2 regions of the Scytonema sp. PRP1 genome follow, and region 2 is predicted to be linked to the other one. Evidence: riboswitches for the same ligand, from Rfam matches in the RefSeq annotation. Region 2 holds a riboswitch; the other holds the start of a gene.
The links. A riboswitch is a leader RNA that binds a small molecule or an ion and turns the genes downstream of it on or off. The one in region 2 is predicted to bind cyclic di-AMP.

Region 1: another riboswitch for cyclic di-AMP. It lies ahead of V5G28_RS11755 (glycosyltransferase); the one in region 2 lies ahead of ntrB (nitrate ABC transporter permease).

Annotation. Positions count from the first base shown of each region.
Region 1 covers NZ_JBAHYJ020000059.1:57,338-72,667, forward strand. The annotation lists gene V5G28_RS11705 (chemotaxis protein CheB) at 1-1,180, opposite strand, end outside; gene V5G28_RS11710 (RNA-guided endonuclease InsQ/TnpB family protein) at 1,393-2,148, opposite strand; gene V5G28_RS11715 (bifunctional serine/threonine-protein kinase/formylglycine-generating enzyme family protein) at 2,102-3,895, opposite strand; gene V5G28_RS11720 (HPF/RaiA family ribosome-associated protein) at 4,812-5,444, opposite strand; gene iscB (RNA-guided endonuclease IscB) at 5,574-6,866, opposite strand; partial or broken gene V5G28_RS11730 (phosphoribosyltransferase) at 7,071-7,732, opposite strand; gene V5G28_RS11735 (flavin monoamine oxidase family protein) at 8,015-9,283, shown strand; gene V5G28_RS11740 (DUF2834 domain-containing protein) at 9,272-9,937, opposite strand; gene V5G28_RS11745 (carotenoid oxygenase family protein) at 10,010-11,530, opposite strand; gene V5G28_RS11750 (hypothetical protein) at 12,271-12,522, opposite strand; gene V5G28_RS11755 (glycosyltransferase) at 12,701-13,978, opposite strand; gene V5G28_RS11760 (hypothetical protein) at 13,995-14,171, shown strand; cyclic di-AMP (ydaO/yuaA leader) riboswitch at 14,138-14,350, opposite strand.
Region 2 covers NZ_JBAHYJ020000120.1:66,699-82,028, forward strand. The annotation lists gene pheT (phenylalanine--tRNA ligase subunit beta) at 1-1,384, shown strand, start outside; gene V5G28_RS32090 (YciI family protein) at 1,489-1,758, shown strand; gene V5G28_RS32095 (hypothetical protein) at 1,893-2,297, shown strand; gene V5G28_RS32100 (nuclear transport factor 2 family protein) at 2,773-3,144, opposite strand; partial or broken gene V5G28_RS32105 (Swt1 family HEPN domain-containing protein) at 3,831-4,193, shown strand; gene rnc (ribonuclease III) at 4,305-4,994, shown strand; gene V5G28_RS32115 (sensor histidine kinase) at 5,046-6,239, opposite strand; cyclic di-AMP (ydaO/yuaA leader) riboswitch at 6,508-6,722, shown strand; gene ntrB (nitrate ABC transporter permease) at 6,820-7,668, shown strand; gene V5G28_RS32125 (ABC transporter substrate-binding protein) at 7,983-9,395, shown strand; gene V5G28_RS32130 (ABC transporter ATP-binding protein) at 9,534-10,373, shown strand; gene V5G28_RS32135 (universal stress protein) at 10,489-11,181, shown strand; gene V5G28_RS32140 (hypothetical protein) at 11,821-12,441, shown strand; gene V5G28_RS32145 (OmpA family protein) at 12,528-14,270, shown strand; gene V5G28_RS32150 (Rab family GTPase) at 14,284-14,781, shown strand; gene V5G28_RS32155 (hypothetical protein) at 14,785-15,156, shown strand; gene V5G28_RS32160 (sensor histidine kinase) at 15,238-15,330, shown strand, end outside.

The DNA.
Region 1 (15,330 bases), on a different contig from region 2:
GTTCTGGTGAAATCTCATCTACTAAACTCGGTATGTATGTAGCTCCTCGGGCTTTCTCAATAGCAAAATTACTGATGTCTGTGCCAAAAATCTGGATTGTGGGCGAACTTTGCCGATCATCCAAAAACTCCAATAAGCAGATGGCAATCGAGTAAACTTCCTCACCTGTTGAACACCCCGCCACCCAGATGCGGATTGGCTCCTCGGGCGCTCTATTCTGCATTATGCTGGGAAATACGTGATTTTTTAAGGCTTGAAATACATCACTGTCTCGGAAAAAACTCGTGACATGGATCAATAAATCCTGGAACAAAGCTTCCACTTCCGCAGAGTTGTTCTGAAGATACGTAACGTAATCCTCGAGTTTTTCCAACCTGTACAGAGCCATCCGCCGCATCATTCGCCGCTTGAGGGTGGTGTGCTTGTAATTGGTAAAATCAATTCCTGTGGCAGTCCGGAGCAACTTGAAGATGTTATGCAGAGGATTCTCGCCTAGTGAGGGTTCCTCAAGCGTTTCTACTGGCGTTGGGTGGGTGACATAGGGATGGCGGCTGATATTAGCCAGTTTCTCGGCGATCGCCGCAGGAGGCAGAATAAAGTCCACGTGACCCGTAGCAGCAGCCGTATTCGGCATGCTAGTGAATTTTGCCGTTGCTTCACACTGAGCAAAGGTAATCCCGCCAGCCGCCTTGATTGCCCTTAGTCCCTGTGCACCGTCTCCATCCGACCCCGACAGAACGATTCCAATCGCTTTGCTCCCCCGCTCCTCTGCCAATGAACTAAAGAAAACATCGATTGGCATATACATCCCACGCGTCTTCTCACGGGGCAAGAGTTTAAGCCTGCCTTGGGTAATGGTCATCTTTGTGTTCGGCGGAATGACGTAGACGTGGTTAGGTTCCACTGATATGCCATCCTGCACCTCAATGACTGGCATTTGGGTTGCCCTGGCAAGAATCTCGCTCAACAAGCTCTTGTATTGGGGAGCCAAATGCTGAATCAGCACAAATGCCATGCCAGTATCAATCGGTAGATGCCTAAGCAACTCAGTGAAAGCCGTCAATCCGCCAGCAGAAGCTCCAATCCCAACGATAGGAAATAATTCTTTATTTGTTTCCTGCTCCTCAACTATTTCTTCCTTAGCAGTGGATTTAGGCTCGTTAGACTGAGGGTCATTCATTATTTATAGCCAAGGACATACGCCTAAATAGTTAAAGGAGCAGTGTTTGTGTCCATAATTATAACTCAATAGCCATCCGACGAACGGCAATTGAGCAGGCGATTGCCCAAGGCTTCGCCGTCAGCTCTGCCGAACGGGGCAGTGGCAAAGCCAATCGCGCGCAGCGCAGACGCATAAAGGCGTATCAGTGAACTACCTACACCGACCGTCGGTCAGTGTAGGCTTCCAGCTTCATTGACAGATGCTTTTCCACCTTTCGGCTTATTGGTCTTACTCTGCCTCGGCACGGCAAGAACGGGGTTCCCTCCGTCCATTGATAATATCCGAATTCCTTCATTTCTGATGTTCAGTGCTGCATTATCATCACGGTCATGATGAGTATTGCACATGGGACAATCCCATTCACGTATATCGAGCGTTAACTCATCAAGAATATGACCACAGTATGAACAGGTTTTGGAACTAGGGAAGAATCTTCCTATTTCTACAAGTTGACCATCTTTCTGTTTCAACTTATAATCAAGGAAATTAACAAACATTCCCCAACCCACATCGGATATTGACTTTGATAGCTTGCGGTTCCGTACCATTCCCTTCACGTTTAGATTTTCTACAATGATGATTTGGCTTTCATCTACCAGTTTCCTACTTAATTTGTGTAGGAAGTCTTGACGGGAATTTGATACTCGTTCATGAACCTTGGCTACAAGTTTTCTGTATTTGTTTCTTGAGTTACTCCCTTTAACTTTACGGGCAAACTTCTTCTGTTTTCTTGCTAGATTCTTCTCATGACGCTTTAAGTGTTTCGGGTTTGAATGTTTGGTAACTTTATTGCCATCATGAACAATAGCAAAGTCTTTCAACCCAAGATCAATACCAATTGTTTTGTCACCAGATACAAGACCCGAAATACCTTCAGTCTCAAGCAGAATCGAAGCAAAGCACAGAACTGAAACTCCAGGAACCACCACGAAGCACACGACGATTATTGTCGCCGCCAACTTCCCAAACTGATCCATCTGTGGGTGCGCCATCGTAATTTTTGTGCCAAGAGTCAGCACACCACTCCCAGACTAACCCATGCATATCATACAAGCCAAAGGCGTTTGCCACCTGAAAACTACCTACAGGTGTTGTTTCTTTTCGGTATTTAGCTTTTTGTTCCCAAGTGTGAGTATCGCTTTCACTACAATTTGCTAATTCAGCGGTAATTGTTTCGCCAAAGTGGAAGGGTGTCGTCGTTCCAGCACGACAAGCATACTCCCATTCCGCTTCACTGGGTAAGCGATAGTGTCGTCCAGTTTTTGCAAACAGCCTTGCACAAAATTCTACCGCTTCGTGCCAAGAAACATTTTCAACTGGTCGATTTGCACCTTTGAATTTGGATGGATAAGGGTTTAAAGATTGTTTGACTTTGGGTAAAGCTGCTACCGCTTTCCATTGTGCTTGAGTCACGGGAAACTTTCCCACAAAAAAAGGTTTGATAGTCACTTGGTGTTGTGGACGTTCGTCACCATCCCCTTCATCATCTGTTGAACCCATCATAAAAGTACCGCCAGGAACCGCTACCATTTCCAGCGTGACTTCATTACCTAAATTTTCTGCATAAAACTTTGTACTGTGACAATCACGGCTGATTTCGTTACCTTGTGCGTCTACTGTTACTACGTCAAATTCAAAAGTCTCTAAGGAGAATTCATAGAAGGCTTCTAATTCAGGAATTAGCGTTGTGACTTTCTGTTGTTGAAGCGGTGATTCCGGTTCGGAAATCCCCAAAATGGGTTGTGCAAAAAAGTTTGTTGCATTCAAATCTTGCAAAACTTCTATTGCTGATTGATACCTTTCTTTTGCCAAATGTTTCAGCAACTTATCCAAAATTTGCCCTAGATCATCGCTGATAGTCACCCCTTTTTGCTGTAAATGTTCTCGCCAGGACCATTTACCGTTCATGGGATCGTAAAGACTATCATGAATTTGTCCATGAGGATCTTGTAGAGGCAAACAGTGCGTGAGAAGACGCACACAAGTGACTCCTAAGGCGTACAAATCACTCGCCTGACAGGCAAATCCAGCCATTTGCTCGCTAGGTGCATAACCAATTGTATATAACACCGTCGCTTGTCTTGATAAACTGGTTTGCGTGACCTGCTTCGCACCGCCAAAGTCAATCAAGACGAGTTTGCGATCGCTTTGGCGGCGAATAATGTTTTCTGGTTTAATATCTCGATGAATAACGTTACGCTCGTGAATAAATTGGAGAACCGGTAACAAATCAGCTAAAAGTTCTCGAATTTGCTCTTCACCAAAGACTTGTTGCTGAAGTTCTTGTAACAGAGTTTGCCCTTGAATAAACTCTTGTACCAAATAGAGGCTAGAACCTTGTTCAAAGTAAGCAAGTAATCTGGGAATTTGCCAGTGATTTTCTCCCAGTTCATAAAGTCGCTTCGCTTCTTCCTTAAACAATTCTGCTGCTTTCGTACGTTCTGAAGTTCCCTGAACTTGTGGGAAGAATTGCTTGATGACGCAAGGAGCATCTAGTCTATCAACGTCTTGAGCTGCATATGTTCTGCTAAACCCGCCTTCGCCTAATAATCTCAATACACGATAGCGGCTCCTCAGGAGTTTACCAAAGTTGCTTTGTCCACAACTGGTACAAAATATATTGCTGTCAGCGCTGAAGGGATTGGAGCAACTGGGATTTTGACAAATTTGCATAGTGAGCCATGTATCGCATCTTGTCCAAAGTTGGCTCTAAACATGAGCTATTTTTATACAGTTATGTATATCTACACATAAATCACTATCCATCCGCTTGCAGTCGTAGCATAGGCAAAAACAGATGAAAAAATTTTGTGTTTCCGTTTACGTGGCGTTAGAAGTTGCTAAAGAAGTTTCTAAATATGAGTAACTATGAGCGCACGGATTTATGCACTAAAAGTGATAATAGAATGAAGCTGGTCATTTTGTCAAGTACCTTGGAAAGGAGAGATCTTGAGCAGGGGAGAATCATTTCTCGCCAAGAGGAGCCTGAATTCGTATGAAAAAACTTTAGTAAAAATCTAGTCTAATATAGCCTTATATTTACAAAAAAATGCTACTTTAATACTGAGCGTTCAATCTTGAGCTACCTCAAAAAAGATTAAGCAGACCTTAATCTAAAACTAAAAGTAATCCCAAATTAACTAACTAGTTCTAGAGGGATAAGGGATGTCTGGTAGTACATCCAAGGCGAAAAACAACTATGTTCTGCCGTGCCAACGGTAAAATAGTTGTTGCTTAAACCCGTATGTAGTAGTCTGCCTATATTTGACTACGTAAAGCGGAACTATGAGTCCTGAGCAAAAACCAATACAGTTCAGTTAGAGCTAAAAACCTGATTTTGCGTAGATTGGGTTGAGGACCGAAACTCAAGATTCTCAACAAGAGCCAGAGGCTCTAATATGTCGTTACCAGGTTGAACCTGGTAACGAGGGTTTGGAGGCTTTGCCGACTCACTGTTGCAACAAGTGCAAGATCTCAGTACAGGCTTGGTTGGGTTTCGCTTACGCTCTACCCAACCTACAATTATCCTTAACAGCAAAGGAACACCCCGAATCTGGTCGAATCATAAGAATAAGCGCTTTCCAATCGCCTATTCTCTCCAACCCAAGGGTGGCTCGATTAGGGTTTGCTCGGACTTGCCGACGCTCGCACCTGGCTTATTCACAATCTGCACTGTGGTTGCCTGAGGACCTTCTTCACCCTCTTCTACGGAAAAACGGACACCTGTACCAATTTCTATGCGGTCAAAGTCGTCATGGAGAACGCTATTGCGGTGGAAGTAGATTTCCTGAGCGTTGTCTATGGTTTTGATAAAACCATATCCTCTGTCTGGAAATAGCTTTGTGACAAGTGCTATACTCTCCTGCGGGTCATCGTGAGTTTTGGCTTTATCACTTTCTTGCTGGCGCTTGGAGAGTTTTCTCAGCTGCTGAACCGCCGCTTTAAATGCATCTCGAACGACTGCATCCAGTGGCGCATACTGGTTAGTGTCTGATGGGTTGCTTTCGGCTACAAGTTCGTGTCCAGGTGGTACTGTGATATCAATCCGCACTCGGTAGGGAGAACCACTACGCGGGCGATCGTGTATCTTTTCTATTGCAATGTGGCAGCTACTAATATAGTCGCAAACTTGCTCAAGTTTGCCAATCTTTTCGTTGACTAAATTATCAAGGGCATCACTTTTGTCTACATTGCGATAAGTAATTTCTGGTGCTACTTTCATAATGCGTGATTTAAGTTTCTAAATTTTCTTTGTACACAAGCCCCAGCAGCCTTGCGCGTGTACCGAGGTTTGAGTGGAAATGACATTACATTCATCTATGCGCCGATCGCTATTCCTCTAATCGTTGATTCATTGGACATTTGTCGAAAACGCATACATATACCCATCGTTACGATGAATTGATTTACAGTATTTGTGACGCACTGGACTAACTTTGCCTTTGGGTGTCCTCATTTCAAAAACTCCGCTTTCTCGAACGGTCAATCTACCAACGTGAGTCCCTGCGAACTTCCCAGATGGGAGAATTACGCATACCATATCGCCAGTCTGAAAACCAAAAAACGTTTTACACCGTGTTCTATGCTTAGCGGGAAAACCGTATTTATTTGGTGTACACATCTGACGGCTTCCCCATCCCTTAGCCGCAATAAGCAACGGTTCTTGTGCCAAAATATGCAGGTCATTGACAACCCCAACACATGCAGCATCTAGCCAATGAGTTTTAGGCAGTTTCAAGCGGCTGCGGTTATATTTTGTCCTACCACCCGTCCCGGTTTCAATGGGCAAGCCTGTTTGCTGTAGTCTTCTAAACAGTTCCCATCGCGTGGAATTGACTGCGGTTGCATCCTTTAAAGGTTGCTTGGCTTGCTTTAAGATGCGGTTCACTACATCTGATTTCCCACTCAGGAAGTCCTTAATGTCCCTATTCCCCTTAGCTTGGTTGCATGGACGGCAAGCCAAAGTGAGGTTAGAAACGCGCGAACTACCGCCTTTTGATTTTGGGTGAATGTGTTCAATTTCAAGCGGTACATCTTGAACGTTGCAATAAGCGCACCTCCTATCCCACTTTTCGAGCAAATATTCTCGCACTTCGTATCCTGCAAGCTCACCTTGTTGGTACTGTTTCCCAGATATCTCAGGATTTTGCATTGCTTGCGTATCAAATTTCACTAGCTCTTGAGATATGCCTGTGATTGGAACATATCGACGGATACGATTAACCCAAGTCAATACGTTTTCTACTCTAGATTGCAGGCTAGGCGGCAACCATCCATCTGAACGAGTACGGTTTAAAAAGCGTGGCTTGCGATACCTGGTTTTGCGGTTGCGCCGATTGCGACGAATAGCGCGACGCGATTCTAAGTCATTTTTGATTTGTTGCCCTCTGTGGGTTAACTCAGCACCCCAGATAACTTTGCCACACTGCACAATTGCTAACCCGGTAGTCTTAGAGCCTGGGTCAATTTTTAGTTGATGCGGTTGTGTCCTGGGGTTAGCAACCCCGTATTTTAATATAACTGTGAACGGGTAACGCCGATAGATAGCGGCTTTTCCTTGTTTCAGCAATCGTCTTGCTTGTCCTGGTAGTACAGGGTCAAGTGGTTGTTTATCGGCATCTAGAACGAATACAAAATTAGACATTTGTCCTCCCATCTCTGGGGTAAAGTTTTCCTCGTCAATGTTAGTCAGGCTTGTGTTTTGTCAAAGACACTTCCGCGCGCTAAATACAGAACTTAATCTTTGACGACAGAGCTACAAGCTGGAAAGCACCTATAGGTGTCTTGACCTCACTAACGTAGCCCCCAAAGGCTTAGACTGGCTATCTTGTCCACTGTTGTCCAGTGTTTAGCGGATAGCTGTTGTCTTTTGGCTGTTTGCAGCCTTATCTAGTAGATCCCTGACTTCTTGATCGGTTGTTTGCGGAAAGTCTTCGTACCACAAACCAACACTGTAGAAGGGATTTGGTGTCGCCGCACAAACAACTTCATCTACTTTGGATTGAAATTCTTGACAAGTTTCGGATGCAGAAACTGGTACGGCAACTATGATCTTGGCAGGTTTTTGTTGCTGCAACGCTACAACAGCCGCACGCATAGTTGCACCCGTTGCTAAACCATCATCTACCAAAATCACAGTACGTTCATGCAGCGTTGGAACGGGATGTACGCCACGATAAAGGCGTTCGCGTCGCTCTAATTCCTGTTGTTCTTTTGCGACTACCTGGTTAATAGCTGCCTCGGATATACCAAGCGATCGCACAATATTCTCATTTAATACCCGCACTCCACCAGAAGCTATAGCTCCCATTGCGAGTTCTTGTTGTTCGGGTACACCCAGTTTGCGTACCACAAAAACGTTTAAAGGGGCATTTAATGCTTTAGCAACTTCAAATGCGACGGGAACACCCCCCTTGGGAGCGCTAACACCAGCACATCTTGGCGGTTAGCATAAGCTGCCAACTCTTTAGCCAAAATTTGACCTGCTGCCTTTCGGTTTTTATATAGCATAGTGTAGCGCTCCTTTTTCGTTTTTAAAGGAATGAGTTTTTAAGTATAAAAGCGCATCCTTCTTTGGTTACCTTTTCATGTTGAATTTTGGCTCTTGGGTTCTAAGCTTTTGCTTAATCTTTATTAGTGTTATCCCCTAATATTAAAAACTTATAAATTTCCTTTCCTCTGACTAATGGAAGGTTGTGTCAGTTTTATCAGTCTACTTAGAGAATGAATTAAAATGCAGATCCAAATATCACGATAAGTTAGTTTTGTTTGATATTTTTCCGGAGTTAAGCCATGTCACATCAAACTATTATCATTGGTGCAGGACTAGCAGGGCTAAGTGCAGCTTATGAACTGGTACGCGCAGGGTTGGATGTCCAGGTTTTTGAGGCGCGTGAGCGTGTGGGTGGTCGCGCTTATACCGTTGAACTAGGTGCAGGACAATATGGCGAGTTAGGTGCTGAGTTTGTGGACGATAACCACAGCGCGCTCATGACTTATGCAGCCGAGTTCGGTATCCAACTTGACCCTGCAACCAAATTTCCTGACGACCTCTACTGGTTTATAGAGGGAAGTCTTCGCAACCGTATATCCCTCACAAAGGAACAAAGCAATGCTTTAGACGATTTCTATGCAAAACTCGAAAGCCTGCTTGAAGAGCAAAAAGACCCGCAACAGACCTTAGATCAGTGGTTGGATACGCACTCAATTGCGCCCTTTGCCCATCGAATTGCCCGTTGGCTCGCTTCTTCATTCTTTGCAACCGACCCAGAGTTGATTGGCATAGGTTTCTTTGCTTATCTTACAGGTATCAGCGACACTGGCTGCAATATGCGAGTTCGTGGCGGTATTTCGCGTCTGGTAAATGCCTTAGCTCAACATCTCCAAGAGCGAGTTCACATTGGCACTCCCGTGCGTCGTATCCAGCAAACAAGTGAGACTGTGACTGTTAATGTTGAGACAGCAAGCGGTTTAGTTGAGGTTGTGGCTGACAGCGTGATAGTGACGATTCCTTGGAGCGTGCTGCGTCACATTCCGATAGAAGCACCACTTGTTGACGCACAGCGAGAGGCTATTTCCAGCTTACCTTACGGTGGTGTCGTCAAGACCTTATTGCAATATCCACACCGCTTTTGGTCAAAGCCAAACTTTGGAATTGTGCTGCTTGGGGGTGATTACCAAGCTATCTGGGAGCCGACTTTCGCTCAGATGGGGACGGAAAAAATTCTTTCCTGTTTCAGTGGGGGTACTCGCAGTTTAAAGTTATCTGAGCACGCTAGTGAGTTAGCAGTGGCAGCAGTAAATACTATCTATCCTGATGCACCGCAAATTATCACCTCTCGTTCTTATGACTGGAGTGCTGATGAATGGGCGCGAGGTGCCTACTGCTATTTTAGACCGGGAGACTTGCATCGCTTTAACCCACATTTAACGCAGTCTGCTGGTCGGGTTTTCTTTGCTGGCGAGCATACTGCCCCTGTGGAGTATCGTGGTTATATGGAGGGCGCAATTCGCAGTGGTCAGCGTGCTGCACAACAAATCCTTAACTTATTAAGCGAATAATTCTTTTGCATCTGTCTGTGGTAATGATGGACGCAAGCAAAGATATAATAATGGACCAAACAAGGGTAAGAGCGCAACTGCCCAAAAAATACGAGGGTCTTTAAGACCTCTTCGTGCCATGTCATCATCGAATAGTGAAGTTATGGGAAATATTAGGCACATCAAACAGAAGTCGATACTGATGAGGTGAACAAATTGCTGAGTCTGAAATTGCTGAACGTAATCTTGCCAATTTCCAGCAATTGTTGCATAAGCTAGTATGCAAATTGTACCAATCACAAGAGAAACTCCTGTTGAGCGCCGATCAAGAATTTCCAGTAACTTATCCTTTTTTCCAAAGAATTGTTGATGAGATTGACGAAAAATTAAATACGGCAAAAGACAGATGACACCTGTGAAGTTTGACCCAATGAAATAGGGCCAAGCGCGAAAGTTTTGCATTTTGCCATCGGCAAACATTAGGCAAGCATAAATCATCGGCCAGATACCCATCAGGCAGAATATAGCTGGGATGATGGCGTTAAGCTTTCCCCAGTGGAGTGTCAACAGCTTCCCTCCTAAAGACCATGTGTCTGATTGATCGAGTGGAGCCAACCATATAGTGTAGGCGACAAATCCTATCCAGATGATCAACAAAACGGCTTTTCTACCCATAACTTCTAAAGCTTGAATTGTGAAGTATGAGACGAAGGTAAAAATGAGAAGAATAAATAAAGTATAGTTTTTTTATTCTTCATACTTCATTCTTTCGTTTGTGAAGCTGCCATGCAATCCATAAGGAATGTGGTGCTTTAAGTGCAGACGAGCGATTGGGCAAAGCCCAGTGCCGAAGGCAATCGCCCCTTTTTCCAAACAAGTTCCGTCCAAAATAACGACATCAGTTCGATTGTGATCTGCATCATAGACCAATGTCAGCACCCACCCATCATCTTCTTGAGTACTGCCTGGTCGAGGTACAAACACAGGTTCCCCAAGGAAACCTTTAGGTGCAGCACTCCAAAATTCTTGTTCACCGTATTCGGGATCAACTTTAATAATCGCTTGCTGGGGTGCATCGCCTTGTGGTTGGTGAGCAGCTGCTAAGAATATGCACTGATGTGGTTTACCAATCCGATCAGGATGAATAAACGGAAACTCACACGAACGCTCAACAAGTAAATCTCGTTGTGCTGTTTTCGTTTTCAAGTTGAGGTGAAAACGCCACAGCTGTGCAGGAGGTCGAGCATCAAAGTCAATTTCCTGGTAATTCAGATTGTGGTCAATGCCTGGAAAAGTTTCATAGCAAACTGAGTCAACAATCAATTCGTCGCCCTGCTCAAAAGCGTTGGCATGGTGGAAAACAAAACAGGGGTCTGTTTCGATAACTTGAACTTCTTGAGAGGGATCGCGAGGGATGAGCCAAATTTTAGTCGGGCTACGCCTGTGAAACTTAATGCACTCCGCTGCTCCCCGAAAGCCAAGCAGATATGGTAGGGGATTAAAGGAAACTGGATTTTGAAAGAACAGGCAATAGTTTGGCGTAATCGCAAAATCGTGGATGAAGGCAAAGCCTGGAATTCGATGATCGTGTTGTTGTACAACTTTACCAGCCTGGTTCAACTCATAGACACTGATAGTTGTGATCGGACCAGGTTTGATGGCGAAAGTGACTAGACGGGGTTCCCGATTTTCATCACCAGGATCTATCATCGGATGAGCAGCAAAGGGCGAGTCTTTGTGCAGAACGCCGTCCAGCGTTTCGATCCCCAAAGTTTCTAACGTGTTGGGATCAAGACGATAGGGATGCGAAGCCTCCCACAGGGCTAGCAGTTTTTCGCCCCAGTAGATGATATTGGTGTTGGCAACGTTCTTCTTTCTTAAGTCAAAGGCGTTTGCCAACCAGCCTCCTGGTTTTTCGGTTCCAAACACACCCCGGTAGACCATCCTACCTGCTTTCTGTTCTGCACAGTAGCCTTCTGTACGAACAAAGCGATTGCGGAAATGAGCGCATCCGTTGGAGAAGGCGATCGCACAAATCATACCATCTCCATCGAAAGGGTGATGAATCTCCCGACCGAAGATATCTAGTAGACCAGGACCGTTGCGAAACAGTGTACCGTTTAGATTGGTTGGAATTTCTCCCTCAACATCCTCAATCCAATAGTCATACTCTTGATTGAGTGAGCAATTAGCTCCCTGCCAGTCTTCCAACTTGTAGGGTTTAGATTCACAGGAGGATGTATTTTGTTGGGATGGAATTGTTTGCATCAGCCAAAAGTCAACTCTATTTAGTGAAAATCAATAGCGGGTTGGAGAAGCAGCATAATTGCTCCCACGATGACGAAGGATAAAGTTACCCAAAACAAAGTCAGATTCAGCCGCATAATGTTTTCTTTCCTTATGTACAAATGCCTGTATCTACATAGACCTATCACATCTCCCGCCTGTAACCACTGGGTCTTTTGGCAATTGGAGATGTGATGAGCTTTAAGTTTCCAGATTAATTAATCCTGGTTAAAGTTAAGTTACATAGATGCTATGAAGATTAAAGACTGTTGATCGTCTTTCTCTGGTTAGGTTTATCAAGTTATTTCTAATTTGATATGATGTCCGCCAAATTACCCATAATTACAGAACCCCACCCCTAACCCCTCCCCGCAAGCGGGGAGGGGACGTGAAGCGTAGCTTTACGGGGGACTCGGGATCCCCTCTGGGGATAGGGGGAGGGGGTTTTCCAGGATTTGTTGGTCATTGAGCGGACATGATATGAGATACTGCGGGCTAATATATTTTGTGTCTGAAGGCTTAGGAAATTTGTAATTTTTTGTAAATTGCAACCATATAAATAGAAGGGGCAAAGCCCAGTAGACTTTCCCCTCTATCTTGACTATGCTGCTAAGACAGCAGCTAGTCATATTGTTTCAACAAATCTTAGATGCTCCTCCTAACTCCTTTAAAAGGGAGGGTTGGAGAATCTGATTTGTTCTCAGCGCTCAATTAAATAAGTCTCAAGCTTGCAGTACCACCCCGCTTTCTGCTGGTTCTGCTACCACCCATTCAGAATACACATCCTCAATAAATCTGCTTTGATTATCAATTAAGTGACTGTTGCTGGCTCGTACTTTTAGGGTCGTTAGATAGACTCCCTGCAGTATTTGATGTCCATAACCGATGACTTGACCTATCTGTCCTGTCATTTGATGCCGTACGTAATCTCCGATATTCAGCATATTCATAACTCCCTGATGTAAGAGATTCATTGGCTTGTTTTTTGCTGTTTGTGCGCGTTTCTGTCACTCGGCATAGCCATTAGACAGAATTACTCTTTTTACTAGTGCTGCATTTTAGTGCTAAGTCCGGAGCATTTTCCAATCAGCACTTGGTATGAGTGCAAGGTTGTTCTTGCCCCTACACACAACACTGTTAAAGCTGTAGAAATTAAGCTGCAACTTGAGCTTTGCTCTCTATTGAGGGCATGGTTTGAGCCAGTAGATGTGTGTAGATCTGAGTCAACCGGGATGCCACACTATGCCAACTGAAAGCGATTTCTACACGTTGGCGACCAGCCTCACCTAATTGATCTCGCCAAGTTGGATTGATCACAATGCGGTCAATAGCATCGGCAAAAGCGGCTTCATCTTTAGGGGGAACAAGTAACCCAGTCACTTCAGGTACGACTGTAAACTGTAACCCCCCAACATCACTAGCCACGACTGGAGTCCGACTTGCCATTGCTTCAATCGCAACTAAACCAAAAGGTTCGTAGTGACTTGGTACAACACACACATCTGCGGCTGCATAGTACAAGGGGAGAACAGAATCATCAAGGCGACCTGGAAAGGTTGTGCAATCTTCCAATCCGAGTTCAGCCACGATCCCGGCGATGCGATCGCGCTCGTTCCCATCGCTGTGACCTGGACGATAGCCACCTCCAATAACGAGTTGTAGGTTATCTGAACAGCGCAAACTCGACTTTGCAATAGCTCGCACGAGTGTCTCAATTCCCTTGCGCCGATCAAAACGACCGACGTAGAGAACCATCTTGGCATCAGGTGCAATTCCTAATTCTTGCCGTGCTGCAGACCTTTGAATTGACCCAAACTTATCGATATCAGTCCCACAAGGAATCACTTCTATTTGCCCTTGGGTGGAAACGAGTCTTCGCATATGTTCCTGTTCTTGAGGACTTGTTGCAACGACTCGATCCACAGTTTCCAGACAGGCTTTTTCAACGGCTAGTCGCTTGCTACCAATTGCTGGGATATCAGAAATAGCACTGTACTTGACTACTCCCAAAGAGTGGTAAGTATGCAACTGAATCAACGGTTGCTGCTTTTTCAGTTCCATACCCACCCAAGAGGACAACCAGTAGTTGGTATGAATCAGAGGGTACTGAAATCCTTGCTCCTGCTGGAATGCTTTGAACTCTGCGATGAATTCAGGCATATGGTCGAATAAGTCATATCGCCCTATAAACGCCGCAGGTCCAGCCTTCAAGCGGATAGTGCGACATAATGGTCTATGTTGCACAATGGCAGCTTGCTCACGGCTACTTCGGCGAGTGAACATATCCACCTGCCAACCTTGCTCAGCAAGGGCAAAACCTACTTGACGCACATAGACATTTTGTCCCCCAGCCTCTTCCTGTCCAATTTCTGCAGCCGGGTCTCCATCAACAGAAATCAGAGCGATGCGATGTTTTTTGGTCGGTAACATAGTTGAACTTCACCATATGGCAATATTCCTGCCTCAGCTACCAAAAGAGAAGGTACTAGAACCCTTTTCTCAAGATCGAGGGCAGGTACAACGAAGCGCACAGATACCAGCCAAGGACACTGACGAGAACAAGGCATTACTCGTAAGAATGCTGCTCGTTCAGTCTCCTCCCAATGCCGACGAAGTTAGCTGACGGGCTAGGACTGAGAGATGTCCTTCTGTGGGAGAGAAAAGAAGAAAAAAAAAGACAGAAGAAAAAACTAGAGTAATTTTGTCTTTTTTCATTCTTTCATTTTTCATTCTTTCCTCTTTTGTGAGATTAGCCCCAAACTTGGTTCCTCCGCTCCAAAATTACCCCGACATAACTAAATGTTTGGGGCAATCCGTGGATTAGGCAGACTGATGTAGATTTGTTAAGAATTTAACCTGTAAGGTGATTTAAGTCAACCTTTTTTACGGGTGACTCCTACTAGCTACAAGCACAAATGCGCTTCAATATGTTCCATTGCAAGTTATGCAAACACTGAACAACATTATTTGGCTATACTCGCCTGCTGAAAAATTAGGGTTATATTGCGTTTCTACCATAAACGTTATCATGATTATACGTTGATTAAAGAAAAAAAGCTACGATTAAACATAAATTTATCTAAACATAGATTTTTTTATCAATTAATATATATAGAAACATCAATTGTAGCAAGGCATCCCTTTTTATCAATTAATATATATAGAAACATCAATTTGTAGCAAGACATCCTTTTTTATCAATTAATATATAGAAACATCAATTGTAGCAAGGCATCCCTTTTTATCAATTAATATATATAGAAACATCAATTTGTAGCAAGGCATCCTTTTTTATCAATTAATATATAGAAACATCAATTTGTAGCAAGGCATTTCGTTGAAATAGTATTTAAATAAGATGGCATGGAATTCAAATAACATGAGATAAGAGAGTAGTTAGATATAAATCTGCTTATATGAAAATTCATTAAGAAACATTTTTTTAGTATTAACGTGAAATCTTTAAAGTTAATTTAGGTTAAATAACTCATTTTTTTACGTGAGATATAGTAAAACTAAATAATCTGTAATTTTCTCTGATTTTTCTTTAGTCTGTGTCCTTTGTAATTTGTTAAAAAAGGACATGACTTTATTTGCCAAAAAAAGAAAAAGATTATGAGAGTCACGAAAGAGGAGCCATGTCGTTTCTTGACTGAGTGCATTGTCTTTTTGTCTTTTGAGGCAGCTATCCTTTATTGTCTAATCTAACTTGAGCAAGAGCGCCCTTCTTTCTCTAGACAGTTATGTTAAGCCGACGGATGCGAGTAAATTAGAAGCAAGAT
Region 2 (15,330 bases):
GGCAATTCGCCGTTCTTCCCGTAGCGTAGGCTTAAGAAGCGAGGCGTCTGGGAGATACGAACGGGGAGTGAACCGCGCTGAGTTGGAAGTCGCCACACGCCGCGCTTTATCACTGATCAGCGAACTGGCTTTTGGAACTATAGCCACACAGGAAATTGCCGACTCCCGTCCTGATCGTTCGACTTGGACACATTCGATTGAACTGCGTTTAGACCGAGTGAATCAGGTTCTCGGACCAGTCGATTTGGGAGAGCAAACAGGTGAAATCCAAGGCGAAGATGTTGAACGCATCCTAACAGCACTGGGATGTCAGGTGACTCCCATAGATGATCGTACGTGGACGGTTTCTGTACCTCCGTATCGTTACCGCGATTTAGAAAGGGAAATAGACTTAATTGAAGAAATTGCCCGTCTCTACGGCTACGATAAATTTTACGACACCCTACCAGAGAAGTCAGAAGCAGGTTATTTGCCCCTTGAGCAAGAACTGATACGCAAGTTACGAGCATCGCTACGGGCGGAAGGATTGACAGAATTAATACACTATTCCTTGGTAAAACCAGGGGAAGACAGACAAATCGTCCTGGCAAACCCGTTGTTTGTCGAATATTCTGCTTTGCGAACCGATTTGATCTCAGGGTTGATTGATGCGTTTCAATACAACTTAGAACAAGGCAATGGTTCGCTGAACGGCTTTGAGATTGGGCAAATTTTCTGGCATGAAGAAGGTTTGCAAGAAGCAGAAGCTATTGCTGGGATTATGGGAGGCGATACTTCCAACAGCAAGTGGACAAGAGGCGATCGCGAGCAACCTATGACTTGGTTTGAAGCGAAAGGTATTCTAGAAAGTGTCTTTCAACAACTCGGCTTGCAAGTGGAATACCAAAGCGATCGCAGAGATTCTCGCTTGCACCCAGGACGTACCGCTTCGTTGTGGGTACGGGGTAACAGCCTTGGTATCTTTGGGCAACTACACCCGCAACTGCGACGAGAAAAAGGCTTACCAGATTCAGTCTACGTGTTCCAGTTGGATCTAGATGTGCTTTTGAATTATCTGGACGAAGATGAAATTTTAGTACCGCAATTCTTGCCTTACTCCACTTATCCAGCGGCAGATCGAGATCTTGCTTTCTTCGCACCTGTGAAAGTGACAGTTGCTGAAATTGAAAAAGCAATTACCAAAGCAGGCAAAGATTTGCTAGAGTCTGTGGAATTGTTTGATGAATATCGCGGTGAGAACGTGCCCCAAGGACAGCGGAGTTTAGCATTCCGTTTGATTTATCGGGCGAGCGATCGCACCCTCACCGATACCGAAGTTGAACCAGTACACAACAAAGTCCGCGAAGCCCTAGTGGAGAAATTTGGTGTTAGCCTAAGGAGTTAACACACAAGAGTGAAGAGAGAAAAATGAAGAAATTTTTTGCTCTTTCTTCTCTCTTATGTCTTATTCCTTTTGTTTGATTTTTGAACTTTAAATTGCATAGAACCATGCCTAAATACGTATTGTGGGGAACTTACTGCGAAGACGTTCTGGAAAAACGCGCCCCTTACCGCCAAGCGCATCTAGACGGACTCGCAAAACAGAAAGAATCCGGTGTGCTGATTACTATTGGTCCTACCAAAGATGTCACTAAAGTTTTTGGTATTTACGAAGCCGAAGACGAAGCTACTGTGCGGCAGTTAGTTGAAGCTGATCCCTACTGGCAAAATGGCATCTGGACCGAATACTCTATCAAAGAATGGATTCAGGCATTCTAAATAAAAGGTACGGTAATCATGAAAACGTTTTCATCCACAAAAACTTTCCTGTTGTCTAGACTAGAGAAAAGGTAAAAAAAGTGGAACAACTTCAACTTTTCTCTAGTCGTTTAATGTCTTGAGAAGGTAAAACTATGAACAAAATTTTGAAACGCGCATTTATGCCCAGCCTCTTGGCTGCTTCTTTAGCTGGTGTGAGCTTGTTTCCAGCTCAACCTGCCTCTGCTGATGATAAGATCCTTGAGGATGTAGGTATTGGAGCAGGTGTTGGTGCTGTCTCAGGCGTCATTAGAGGACGTAATGTGATAAGGGGTGCTATTAAGGGTGCTGGTGCTGGTGCTGCTGTTAATGGTGCTAATGGTCTTAGAGGCACTCGTAGAGAAAGACAAAATCGCAACATCATTCAAGATGTTGGAGTAGGTGCCGCCACGGGCGCAGTAACCGATGGTATTATCAACGGTGGTAGAGATACCCTTGGCAGTGCAGCTGAAGGTGCAGCAACAGGTGCAGTTATCAATACAATCAGAAAGAAAAGGTAATTCGTAATTTGTAACTAGCAACTTAGTTACGAATTATCATCAATTGTAGATTGATTTTATACCTTCCCTAGTACAGCTAGGGATTGTTTTGTTTATTACTTCAGAATTAAGTCGCCTCAGATCAATTTTGATCTGAGGCGCTGTATATGTTATACAAACTTACTATGCAATCAACATCTGACGATTATCACCTTAGACCGCTCTGAATGAAGGGTTTAGCCTTCCCTTGGTAATAACAAAGTAGAGGAAGCGACAAAAACTCCACATCGTCAATGTCAACTATTTGCACTGTTCGCACATCTGACGCCGCTCTCCTTCTATGTGCAACAATGGGTCACAGCGATATAACCCCCATCCAGTGCTACTTATTTTCAATTATTAGATTAGCAAACCAGAAGCTTTTAACAAGTCATTCCACAGTTGGAGTTCAATGTCACACTAAAGTGAGAATTCTGTCTGTTCTATTTTGATACTGCTAGATGCTAACTGGTGTTTTTGTGTCAATATATTCACGCCAACGGCTAATTCGACCTTCTTTAAAATCAACAACTATAACATCGTCTGCTTTATTGCGGTGACCTGATGCTTTTTCAGTATCTTCGTAATACCATTCCACTACCGCCTGGCTTCCCTCAATAATAATCCGCTGGATATCGATTTTCACATTTGAAGATTGCTGAGCAAATTGGGTAACTTCTTCCCTTATTTTCTCTTGCCCCTGCCAACGTTTGCCAGGCACTATAAGTTCACCGTCGGGCGTAAACAACTGGGCAAGAGCATTAGCATCTTGAGCTACCCATGCATCTCTAGCTTTTTCAATCAATACACGAATATCTTCTTGATTCATAAATTGCTCTGCATATGCAGGTGTATGAAAAGTTATACAAAAAAATATAATTACTAATAATAACCATCGAGATAATCTCAACATTAAAATTTATTTTAAAAATTGGTATAACTTATTTTTACAAAATAGCAGTTTCTGAAATTAGACATAAAAAAAACGACTATCACTAGTATACAGCTTACACACACAAGCCTGTGTCTTGTTTATGACTGTGGGTTTTCTACACTTAGTGGTTGATGTGAACGTAGAAGAATACGATTGTAAGAAAGCGCCGCTCTGTTCGCGTACCCGAAGGCGAACGTACTTTTTCCGGGTGTAGCGTCCGCGAGAGAAAGGGCGTTGCATCTATCATTCCCCAAAAGGAGTGAGGTGTCGGGCTTCCGTCGGAGCTAGCTAAAATAGGTCAGCAAGAGTAAGACAAACTCCAGTTGACCAGCTAACAACATCTTAATTCCCGTTTTTGAACCTGCTGAAAGGGTGAGATGTTAGGCATAGGTCAAGTTAAATTTAGAAAATTCCTGCTTAATCTTCTTATCTACCAAACTTCCCTAACCAAGCTTGTCATGAAATTAGCAATGGTTAAAATAGTAAATCTGTCCGGCTCAAGCTTTGACAGTACCAATTTCTGGCATCTTAATAAAGTGCCTTAAATGATTACTTAGAAAAATGTTACTTTCAATACTACGATGGCTGTTAGCAACCACGAACGAATTGGCAGGGGTTTAACTCTTTTAAATCAGGGTTTATACCCTTATGTAAAAAGGGAGATGCAAAAAGTCTATGGTGAGGGTTGGCTAACAATCGCCACTTCATATATGTCTGATGACGAAACCTTCAAGCCAGAGGCGGAAGACATTCTAGGTAATAATATTCCTGTTTTATTAACACTAATAATTAAGCAATGGGATCAGGTATTCAGCAAAAAGCTAGGTTATACCGAACGTGCTTTAGTCGCTGAACTGATAGAAACCAGCAAGACTTGGGCGCATCAATCTCGCTTTTTAACAGAGGACACCTATCGCGCGATCGACACGATCGCTCGACTTCTCAAGGCTATCTCTGCGCCAGAGGTGAATGTTGCACAACAGCAAAAGCAAGAAGTCCTAGCAATCCTCAGTCCCAAGCAAACTGAAAAAGCCCCCAGAGATAAATTGGCTGAAATCATTAAACAACAAAGCTTTCAGGATAGTTCTCTTTTACGCCGTGCGCTGACGCATCGTTCCTATGTCCACGAAAACCCCCAAGAAGGAGAACACAACGAGCGCCTAGAGTTTCTCGGTGATGCTTTACTGACTTTTCTAAGTGGCGAATACCTCTATCGTCGTCACCCGGAAAAAGAAGAAGATCAATTAACCCGTCGGCGTTCTGCACTTGTAGATGAAAATCAACTGGCAAAGTTTGCAATTGAGGTGGGTTTAAACTTGAGGATGCGGTTGGGTAAAGGAGCAACTTTAGAAGGAGGTTTCCAAAATCCCAATTTGCTCAGCAGCGCCTTTGAAGCAGTCATTGCTGCTTACTATCTAGACAACAATTATGATATCGAAGCAGTTCGTGCTGTTGTGGAACCGCTATTTGATTCTGTACCTGAAAGTATTGTGGAGTTTCGCTCAAATGTGGACTCTAGAAATCGGTTTCAGGAATGGGTACAACGCAACATTACCCAAACACCTCCCAAATATGACACAGTTCAAGTAGGTGGTTCTTCTCACGCTCCAGAATTCATTTCTAAAGTATTTGTGGGAGACAAACAGTACGGTGAAGGCAAGGGGCGCAGTAAAAAAGATGCTGCAAAAGCGGCTGCTGAAGATGCGCTGGCTAGGCTAGAAAAATCAGGGCTAGGATCTGAGTAAGGGTACTTTTTTACTGTTTATTTTTTAAAATTTGGATACATACTTCAAATTTCAGATTTCTACTTTCAACGGCAAACTCACTGTGAAAGTAGAACCCACTCCCATCTCGGAGACTAAACTAATTTCACCTTGCAATAATTTCACGAGCCGTGAAACTATTGCCAAGCCCAAGCCAGTACTATCAGGAAGGAACGACTTACTACCAGAAGCAATGCGAAAGTAGGGTTCAAATATCTGGGCTTGGTCTTCTGGCTCAATCCCAATTCCAGTGTCACAAACTACAATACTCCACTTGTCAATGCCCAATGTTTCACACTTAATTTTTACAGTTCCCGACTCTGTGTAGCGAATCGCATTGCTAACAAGATTTGTGACAATTTGCTGCAATCGTAACGGATCTGTGACAACTTCTTCAGGAGCGCGATCGCAATCAACTCCCATTTGTAAATTTTTATTATCAGCTAAAGGCTGCAACATTTCATAGACATTTATGATTAATTCATGCACATTGGTTGGTTCTGCCTGTAGTTTCATCTGCCCTGCATCGTAGCGGGAAATCTCGAGTGCATCGTTAATCAGGTGGAGTAATAGCCTTCCAGAGCGTAGTACACGTTCAACGTGTTCTAAATGAGTTATACTGTCTTTCTCGTTGGATTGTTGGCGTTGGAGGCGCAAAAACAAATCAGAATAACCAATTATCGAAGTTAAAGGGCTTTTGAGTTCGTGTGCCAGAATCGATAAATTGTCTTGATTTGCCCGCACTAAACGAGTCAGTTCCTGGTTGTTGAGGCTCAACTGATTTTGCAACTGCTCTAATTCTGTTAATCGCTGTTTGGTGTAGGTTTGGAAACAGCAGGCGATCGCCTCATCCAACACCATGTCAATCAAACGCACAGCTCGCATTACTTCTAGTGCTGATGCTTGCACTAAGTCCGGCTCTAAAGTAACAAAGATGACATCACGCAACAGACGATACTCTCGGGCAATTTCTGCTGGATCGAAACCTTGCTCAGCCCTGAGAGTACCATGATGCAAACTTGCCTGAACCAAGGGTTGAATTTGATCTTCTTGATATTGAGAAAGCACACTCGCCAGCGCCGAGAGGACATGGCTAAGATGATTTTCAATAGCTGTGCGGGATAGATTATTGGTACTGGAAATCTTTTTATCCTGACGAACAGCTTCCACCCACTGCTCTAAAATGGTCTGAGTTTTATCGCGCAGCAATTGGCTAAAATCTTTCATCACTTATGGGTGGATAATAATACGAGCAGAGAAAAATATTTTATTATTTATATATGATAGAGAGGTGTTACATTTGTTTCTTAAAAGCATTTCATGTTCCAACATAAAAATACATAATTTTTAGCCAATATTTATATATCTTAATATAGATGACTTTGCTCAAGAAGGATACTTGTTTTTGAGCCTAAAAAAGTATATCCTAAGGTGGCTTGACGATACTGTGTACCAATGTTACCTTTACTTTAATAATAAGAGTAAGTCAGCCTAATCCAACGAATCGCCGAAGCGTAAGTTGGAGCGGAGGAACCAAAGTATGGGGCGCATCTCATAGAAGAAAAAGAGTGAAGAACAAATATAGTCAAGAGCAAATACAAGAACAAAAAATGATTGTATTTTTCTTTTTGTTTCTTCCTTCTTCTAAGAGAGGGGCATCTCTCAGCCCTAGCCCGTCAGCTAACTTCGTAGGCAATGAGAGGAGACTGAAGGGACGGCATTACTATAATGTTCTGATCTCATCAGTATCCTTGGCTGGTACTGCTCGGATTCCTTGTACCTGAGCTTGAGTCTGTTGAGGTCATAAATGATATTTCAACTGAATGTAGCTGCCATTCTGGCGGTTGCTGGTCAAACAGCTTGGAAACGTGCTAAACCCGTAGTCGTACGGGACGCTTTTTTGCTGCCTCTGGTTGGTTTTTTGGGCGTGATTGTTATATGGTGGATTATTGCCCTTGCCAACCATGAATTGATGCCCACCCCTCCTGAGGCGCTGGCAGCAAATTTAGATTACATCCTCAACCCATTTTTCCAAAGAGGACCAGGTAATTTGGGTATTGGCTGGCTATTAATAGCAAGTATCCGACGGGTATTAATAGGCTTTGGGCTAGGCGCTCTTGTTGCGATTCCTGTTGGTTTTCTGATTGGGATGTCCAAAACAGCACTGATGGTTCTTAATCCCGTCATTCAAATCTTCAAGCCAGTATCGCCCCTAGCATGGCTTCCTATTGCCTTGGCAATCTTTAATTTGGCAGATCCATCGGCAATATTTGTGATTTTCATCACTTCTTTGTGGCCCACAATCATTAACACTGCCTTGGGAGTTTCCAGTGTTCCCAAAGATTATATAGATGTGGCACGAGTTCTGGAAATGCCCCGTTGGCGAAGAATTACAAAAATCATTTGGCCCGCAAGTTTGCCTTACATTTTTACAGGTTTGCGGATTAGTTTAGGAATTGCTTGGCTAGTGATCGTCGCTGTAGAAATGCTCACAGGCGGTATTGGAATCGGCTTTTTTGTTTGGGATGAATGGAGTCGCCTAAACTTGAATTCTGTTTTTCTTGCCGTGCTGGTGATTGGCTTAACAGGGCTATTCCTAGATTACGCGATCGGTAGAATACAAGCTTTTGTCACTCGTCGCCCGGCAACAAATTAGCTATTTGTCAACGGTCAAAACAGGTATAAGTTCCGTTACATTGCGTTAACGCATTGGCGTGTCGCCACTTTTAGTAAGGGTGCCTTACGGTTCAAACAGCCGTTTCATGTGGTGAAATCTGACCTTTTGGAATAAAGAGCGAATAACACAGGGCGGGGGGGATAAGCAATTCACGCAATAAAAAACTCACTTTTTAGTTAGCAGCCTACCTGCATAAAACCGTACATAAATCAAATGTGTGACAGCTTAAACACATAACTTTTGCGCCTTCGTGTTAATTTTTGCACTGATTTCGCCGCCGCAGGAGGTTTTTTATGAGTGACAATAACACAAATAACTGGAAGCGACGAGACTTTATTCAAGGACTGGGAGCAACGGCATTTGCTACTGGACTTTCTTCTTGTGCGATTAATGCTAACCGTGCGCCCAAAGGAATATCACAAGCGGCATTGGCGGTGGAACCAGTGGTAGACCCCAAGACACTGGAAAAACCTAACATTACAGTGGGGTATGTCCCGGTAAATGACTGCGCTCCTTTTGCTGTAGCCTGGGAGAAAGGGTTTTTCCGCAAGTATGGTTTAAATGTCACCCTCAGCCGTGAAGCTAGCTGGGGTACGTCTCGTGATGGCATTATTTTTGGTCGCCTCGATGCTTCGCCTGTTGTAAGTGGCGCGGTGATGAATGCGAGAACAGGTGCAGAAGGCGCACGTCATGCACCTTTGTGTGCGGCAATGACCATTCACCGTCACGGTAACGCCATGACGATGAATAAGGCAATGTGGCAGTCTGGGTTGCGTCCTTGGCGAGACTATAACGGCAATTTGGAAGAGTTTGGGCGAGATTTCCGCAATTACTTTGAAAAATTACCAGCCGAGCAACGGGTTTGGGCAGTGGTGCTCAGTTCGGCAATTTATGAATACTTTATCCGCTACTTATCTGCTGCTGCTGGAGTTGCTCCTGACAAAGAATTTCGCATCATTATTGTCCCACCGCCACAGATGGTAGTGAACATGAGAATTGGGGCAATGCAAGGTTATATGGTGGCAGAACCTTGGAATACACGAGCAATTACTGGCAATGATGGAATTGGCTTTACTTTCGCTCAGGGTAGGGAAATCTGGGAAGGACACCCAGACAGACTGTTAGGTGTCATGGAGTCTTTCATCAAAGAAAATCCCAAAACCTATCGCTCCTTGGTTAAGGCAATGATAGAAGCTTGTAGGTATTGTGGTGATCCAAAAAACCGGGAGGAAGTGGCTAAGATTATCACGAATAAGTCATTTACAGGAGCAAAACTCAAATTAACAAAACCAGCAATTGTTGGCGAATACAATTACGGCGGTTTCGATGACAAAAAACGTCTTGTGAAATCGACGGATACAACAATCTTTTTTGAAAAACCTGCCAATCTTGTCAAAGTGCCAAATGACCATTCAACATTTCTGTGGCAATCTCAGAGTATTTGGTTAATGACTCAATCGGCTCGGTGGGGACAAATTAAAGAAATTCCCAAAAATGCTGAAGAATTGGCGCGTCAAGCTTGGCGCACTGACTTGTACCGAGAAATTGCTGCTGAAATGGGAATTGAATCTCCAAAAGAAGATTACAAGCTAGAACAAGCTGAACTATTTATCGACAAAAAAGCTTTTGATCCCAGTGATCCGGTGGGGTATCTCAAGAGTTTTGAGATCAGGGCAAACGCTCCTAAATCTTTCTTCATGTCCTAGCGGACTCGGCAGAGTTCATCATATTGTATTGACTGTCCTTTGTCATTTGTTTTTTGTCTTATATAGATGACTGATAACTAAAGACTAATGACCAATGACTAATGACTAATGACCAATGACTCATTGCAGGAGTGTCAAATGAAATCTACCTCTTTCTCAACAGATGCCTATGATAAGGCTTCACCTCCCACCACTGGATTTCTGGAGATTGAAAATTTATTCAAGTCATATACAAAACCTGATGGGGGTGAATTTGTCGTTTTAGATAATGTCAACTTAACAGTGGGCGAAGATGAATATATTTCTGTTATTGGTCACTCTGGTTGCGGTAAATCGACACTTTTAAAGATTGTCGCTGGCTTAGAAAAAGCGACTTCTGGATTAGTGCGGTTAGATGGCAAAGAAATTCGTAAACCAGGGGCTGAGCGGATGATGGTGTTTCAACACTATTCGCTGTTACCTTGGTTAACTGTGCGGGAAAATATCCGACTTGCGGTAGATGAAGTGCTAAAAGATGCCAATCGGGCTGAAAAAATTAGCATTGTGAACGAACACCTGGCAATGGTAAATTTAACAGCAGCCGCTGATAAGTATCCTGAGGAAATTTCTGGCGGGATGAAGCAGCGGGTGGGTATTGCTAGAGCATTAGCAATTCGCCCGAAAATGCTGCTGATGGACGAACCTTTTGGGGCGTTAGATGCCCTAACTCGGGGGAAATTGCAGCGGCAAGTGTTGGATATCTGGGAAAATCACCGACAGGCGGTCATGATGGTTACCCATGATGTGGATGAAGCGATTTATATGTCGGATCGCATTATTATGATGACCAATGGACCTGCGGCTAATATTGGGGAGATACTAGAAGTACCGTTTCCTCATCCACGCGATCGCGCTGCGATGAGAAACTCAAAAGAGTACTATGATCTCCGCAACTACGCCCTAAATTTCCTAGATCGCTATTTCACTCAAGACGAGTAATCGAAAAACTTCTTAATTCATAATTCGTAATTTCTAATGTTCAAGTCAATTACGGATTATGAATTACAAATTCGTCATTGTTTTTGTAAATTTTTCTTTAGTCAGAGATAAAACTATGAATCTCAAGCCCATATTGGTGCGTCTGCAAAACGCTATCGGAAGAGATGATTTAATTGAGCAAATGGTGTTAATCTCGACACCAGAGACACCTGTATGGAAACAGGGGCAACCTGAAAAATCAGTTAACTTAATCGTTGGTTATAATAGTTCTCCCAACAGTCATACTGCGTTAGATATTGCCTTGTTAATGGCTCATCAAACACTTTTAGCTACAAAGGCGCAAGTCACAGTTCAAGTGGTTTATGTGATCGAGGAAAATCAAAGTAGTAATGCTGCAGATGTCTTACAAAAAGAGGAATTTGCAACTCAGCGAGCAACCGAACAAAATCCTTCACACTGTTCAACAAGCTTCCCCTTAAATGAGTTTGACACAGGTGTGACAACTCAAACAAAAATGCAGGCGAACACAGCCTACTCACAAGAAAGATTAGTAGATAGATTTGCACAAGCAGAAGGTATTTTGCGGCAAGCAAGTTGTCTAGCTGCGGAATGGAAAAGTTCTTTTAAAGCTCATCTTCGGTTTGGTTGCATTGGCAAGGAACTTAGGAAAGTGGTTGTATCAGAAGGTGCAGATTTACTATTACTTGGCTGTAACTCTGTCAATCATCCGATAGTGCAACAGCTCGGTTCTAAGTTCCCCTGTTCAGTACTAGGTATACCCAATTTTGTCAATGAGAAACGCGCTTAGCGGACATAGTTGCGAATGTTGTGGAGAGACACCTAAGTATAGAAGCCCGGTTTCTTAAACCCCTTACCAATAGGATGATTATCCCTATTTCTTCAGAGTACAAAATACCACATACATATATATATTATGTATGTATGTGGTATTTTTTTTGCTAATCTGCAAAAAATCTGGGTGTAATTTCTACCAATACAAGTTGCGTTATAATATGTCATTCTGAGCAAAGCGAAGAATCTTGGGAGATACTACCCTACCCAACCGATGCACCCCCAAAGGGCGTCTAGGGGAACACGCTATGTACCATAGGCACACGCTACGCGTGATTCTTAGTGGATTAACTGTATGCTGAATACATTCTGTGGCGATGCTTGTTATTTAAAGTATTTGTATAAAAATTTAAAGATTTTTTCAAAAAATTAACTTTTATTAATAAAATTTTAACTCCTCGAAAGATTTGAAGTTTTGAAATTGTTTCAATAACCATTTGAACTCTCCCGAGGAGACGACTTGCTTTATGATTCAAAGATGCTACCCTACGGAGTATAGCTTAAAACTATTTCTAGGGAAGTACAAACACATCACATAAGATGTCAGAAAACAAGCAAATGCACAATTCATTGCAATCCCGAAAGGATTAATAACATGAACCCGCCCGAAGGAGAACATAGCAATCATAGTATGGTAGAACCACTTCAAGCAGGATCCAACCAAAATACAAATATTCCTCTCTTTAATAGTACAGATAATAGTACAGAGATGGGAGAAAGCCACAGCTTAGCAAAAGTCAGAGATATTCTTTTTGGTAATCAGATGCGGGAGGTGGAAAGAAGGTTTACCCGCTTAGAAGAGCGTCTGGTTAAAGAATCTGCTGATTTACGGGATGAAACAAGAAAACGTTTAGATTCCTTAGAAACGTACATTAAGAAAGAGGTTGAGTCCATAGCAGATCGGCTAAAAAACGAGCAAGTAGAACGCGGTAAAGCAGTGAAAGCAGTTGCTGAAGAAAACAAAAATATAACGATGTCTTTAGAAAAAAGAATTGCCCAATTTGAAGAAGAAACTGCGAACAGCCAACGAGAAGTTCGTGAGCAAATTCTTAACCAATCTAAAAGCCTACAGGATGATATCCGGCAAAAATACGAAGAAATTGTGGCTTTAGTGCAACAAGAATCTCAAGAACTTCGTATTGCGAAAACAGACCGTTCCTCCCTCGCTGCTCTTTTCTCAGAACTAGCTATCCGATTGAATTCTCAACAATCATAAGGCTTATTAGTTAGTAGTTAGTCGTACTGAGTGATAACTAACAACTAACAAGTAACTAATAACTAATGACTAATAACTAATAACTAATGACTAATGACTACTCAAATAACACTCACGTAGAGCCTAATGATGAACTGAGTGAACTCCGTAGTTTGCTTCTTGGTATTGAACCAGCTAAACTAAACAAATTATACGAGCGATTAGATAACCCACAGATAAAAGCAGAAGATATCAGCCGATTGCTTCCAGAGGCGATTATTTTGCGAACAATGCAAGATAAACAACTGGGCGAAGCAATAGTGCCTACTGTTGAACACGCCATTCAATCCTCTGTTAAACAAGATTTAAATATTTTGTCAACTGCGATTTTTCCCATAATGGGACCAGCCATTCGCAAGGCTATTACCGCAGCTCTCGAAGCAATGGTTCAATCTTTAGATGCTTCTTTAGAGCAAAGCTTTTCTCCACAAAGCCTCAAGTGGAGATTAGAAGCGCGACAGACGGGTAAAACATTTGCCGAAGTTGTGCTGCTTCGCACGCTTATTTATCGGGTGGAACAGGTATTCCTGATTCATAAAAAAACCGGATTAATGCTGCAACATACAGTAGCGCCAAAAGTCAGCGCTCAAGATCCGGATTTGGTTTCAGCCATGTTGACGGCTATTCAAGATTTTGTCAAAGATTCTTTCAATACACAAAAAAATGATGGGCTTCAAAGTTTGCACTTTGGAGAACTCACCATTTGGATTGAAGAAGGACCACAGGCAGTACTGGCAGGTATAATTCGGGGAACTGCTCCCCAAGAATTAAGATTAGTTTTTCAAGAAGCAATAGAAAAAATTCATCTGAAGCTAAACAGAGAACTTATTTTTTTTCAAGGAGAAACAGAGCCATTTGTAGCCGGTAGACCTGAGATAGAAGCTTGTTTGGAGGCTCGGTATCAAGCTCCAACAAAAAAAAATTATATTTCTGCCCGGACTTTATTAGGCACAGTAGCTATTGGTTTGGGAATTTGGAGCTTTTTTGCTATTCGAGATCATCTGCGTTGGAACGCCTATATAGAAAAACTGAACTCTCAGCCTGGAATTGTCGTGATTAAAGCTGACAAGCGAGGTGGAAAATATTTTATTTATGCAATGCGCGATCCATTAGCAGTAGACCCCAAGATGCTGATAAAACAAGCAAATCTCAATCCCAAAAGAGTTATCAGCCATTGGACGCCTTTCCTGTCGTTTGAACCAGCAATTATCAGCAAAAGAGCTGAGGAATTACTTCAACCTCCAAGAACTGTAGCCGTGAAAGTAGATGAAAAAGGTATTCTTTATCTCAGTGGTTCTGCACCTCGTCAGTGGATTCTAGAAGCGAGGAAATTATGGCGTTTTATTCCAGGAATTACTCAATTTCAGGATAAGAATCTTATTGACATAGAACTAAAGCATCTTGAGTCATATAAAAATCAGATTGAACAAGAATTGCTATTTTTTTCTGAAGGAACAACAGAGTTTTTCCCAGGGGAAGATAAGAAACTTAAGAATCTTGTACTGCAAATACAAAAACTTTTGGATGCTGCCAAATACGTTGATAAAAATGTAGGTATTCAAATAGTGGGACACACTGATCTAACTGGAACAGAAACAAGAAACATCGCACTCAGTCAAGCCCGTGCCAATAAAATCCTTTCTTATTTAGTTTCCCAAGGAATCAATACGAGCAATTTCACTACTATAGGTGTGGCTAACACCCAACCTTTACAGTCGGGATTGGTAGAAGATAAGAAATTGAGCCGCAGAGTATCTTTTAAAATCTTACTGTCTGACCAAGCTAAATAAGGATTATCCGTATATGCTCCAAAAGAAAATTTGTATGGTGGGTGCATTTGCCACGGGGAAAACTAGTTTAGTATCACGTTTTGTTAATAGCATTTTTTCTGATAAGTACCAGACTACTGTCGGGGTAAAAATTGACAAAAAAACAGTTAATCTTGGAGATAAAGAGTTAAATCTTATTCTTTGGGATCTGTATGGAGAAGACGAATTTCAGAAAGTGCGCATGTCCTACTTGCGAGGGTCTTCCGGTTATTTATTAGTTGTGGATGCAACTCGACACAATACTTTGGAAAAAGCCTTGAATTTACAAAACAGAGTAGAAGAAACAATTGGTCAAGTTCCCTTTATTTTGGTAATAAACAAATCGGATTTAGCTGATGAATGGGAAATAAGTAACTCCGAAATCGACGAGCTGAGGCAGAAAGGTTGGACGGTTATTAAAACTAGTGCAAAAAGTGGTTTGGGTGTAGAAAAAACTTTCCAAACTCTTGCTTCTAGAATATTGGAGGGATAAATAATGTTGGATTTTCCTGTTCCGGTTATTGCTTATCTTCTCAATTTCATCGTAGATCAACGTTCTCTTGCCTATCTTTTAGTTAATAAAGATGGCTGTTTGTCAGCTTGGGGCGGTAAACTATCAGTATACGGACTTACAAATTTACAAGAAGGGAAGAAAGTAGGACAGCAAGTTTTTTTTCTGGAAGGTCTTTTACCACTAGATGATTTTCCTTTATTTTTGCCTTGTATAAAAACGGAATACAGCATTTGTGCAGATCTCCATATTTTCTCTTCACAGGAAGGAGATTGGGTGTTGCTGTTAGATGCTACCTGGGATGAGATTCATGTAGGCATGATACAACAACAACTAAACTCTTCCAGACTGCTGTAGAAAAAAATTTCTATAATAGAGAATTACTGGATATTGGTTGAAAAAATTTGGTTTTGGCTTGTCTAAGTCATCAAGGGTTCTATGACAGCAGACATTTTGGCAGCATTGAATATTTTAGTATTGGAACGGTTAGATGTTGATTCATTCAGCATCACTGGAACCGTACCAGATTGG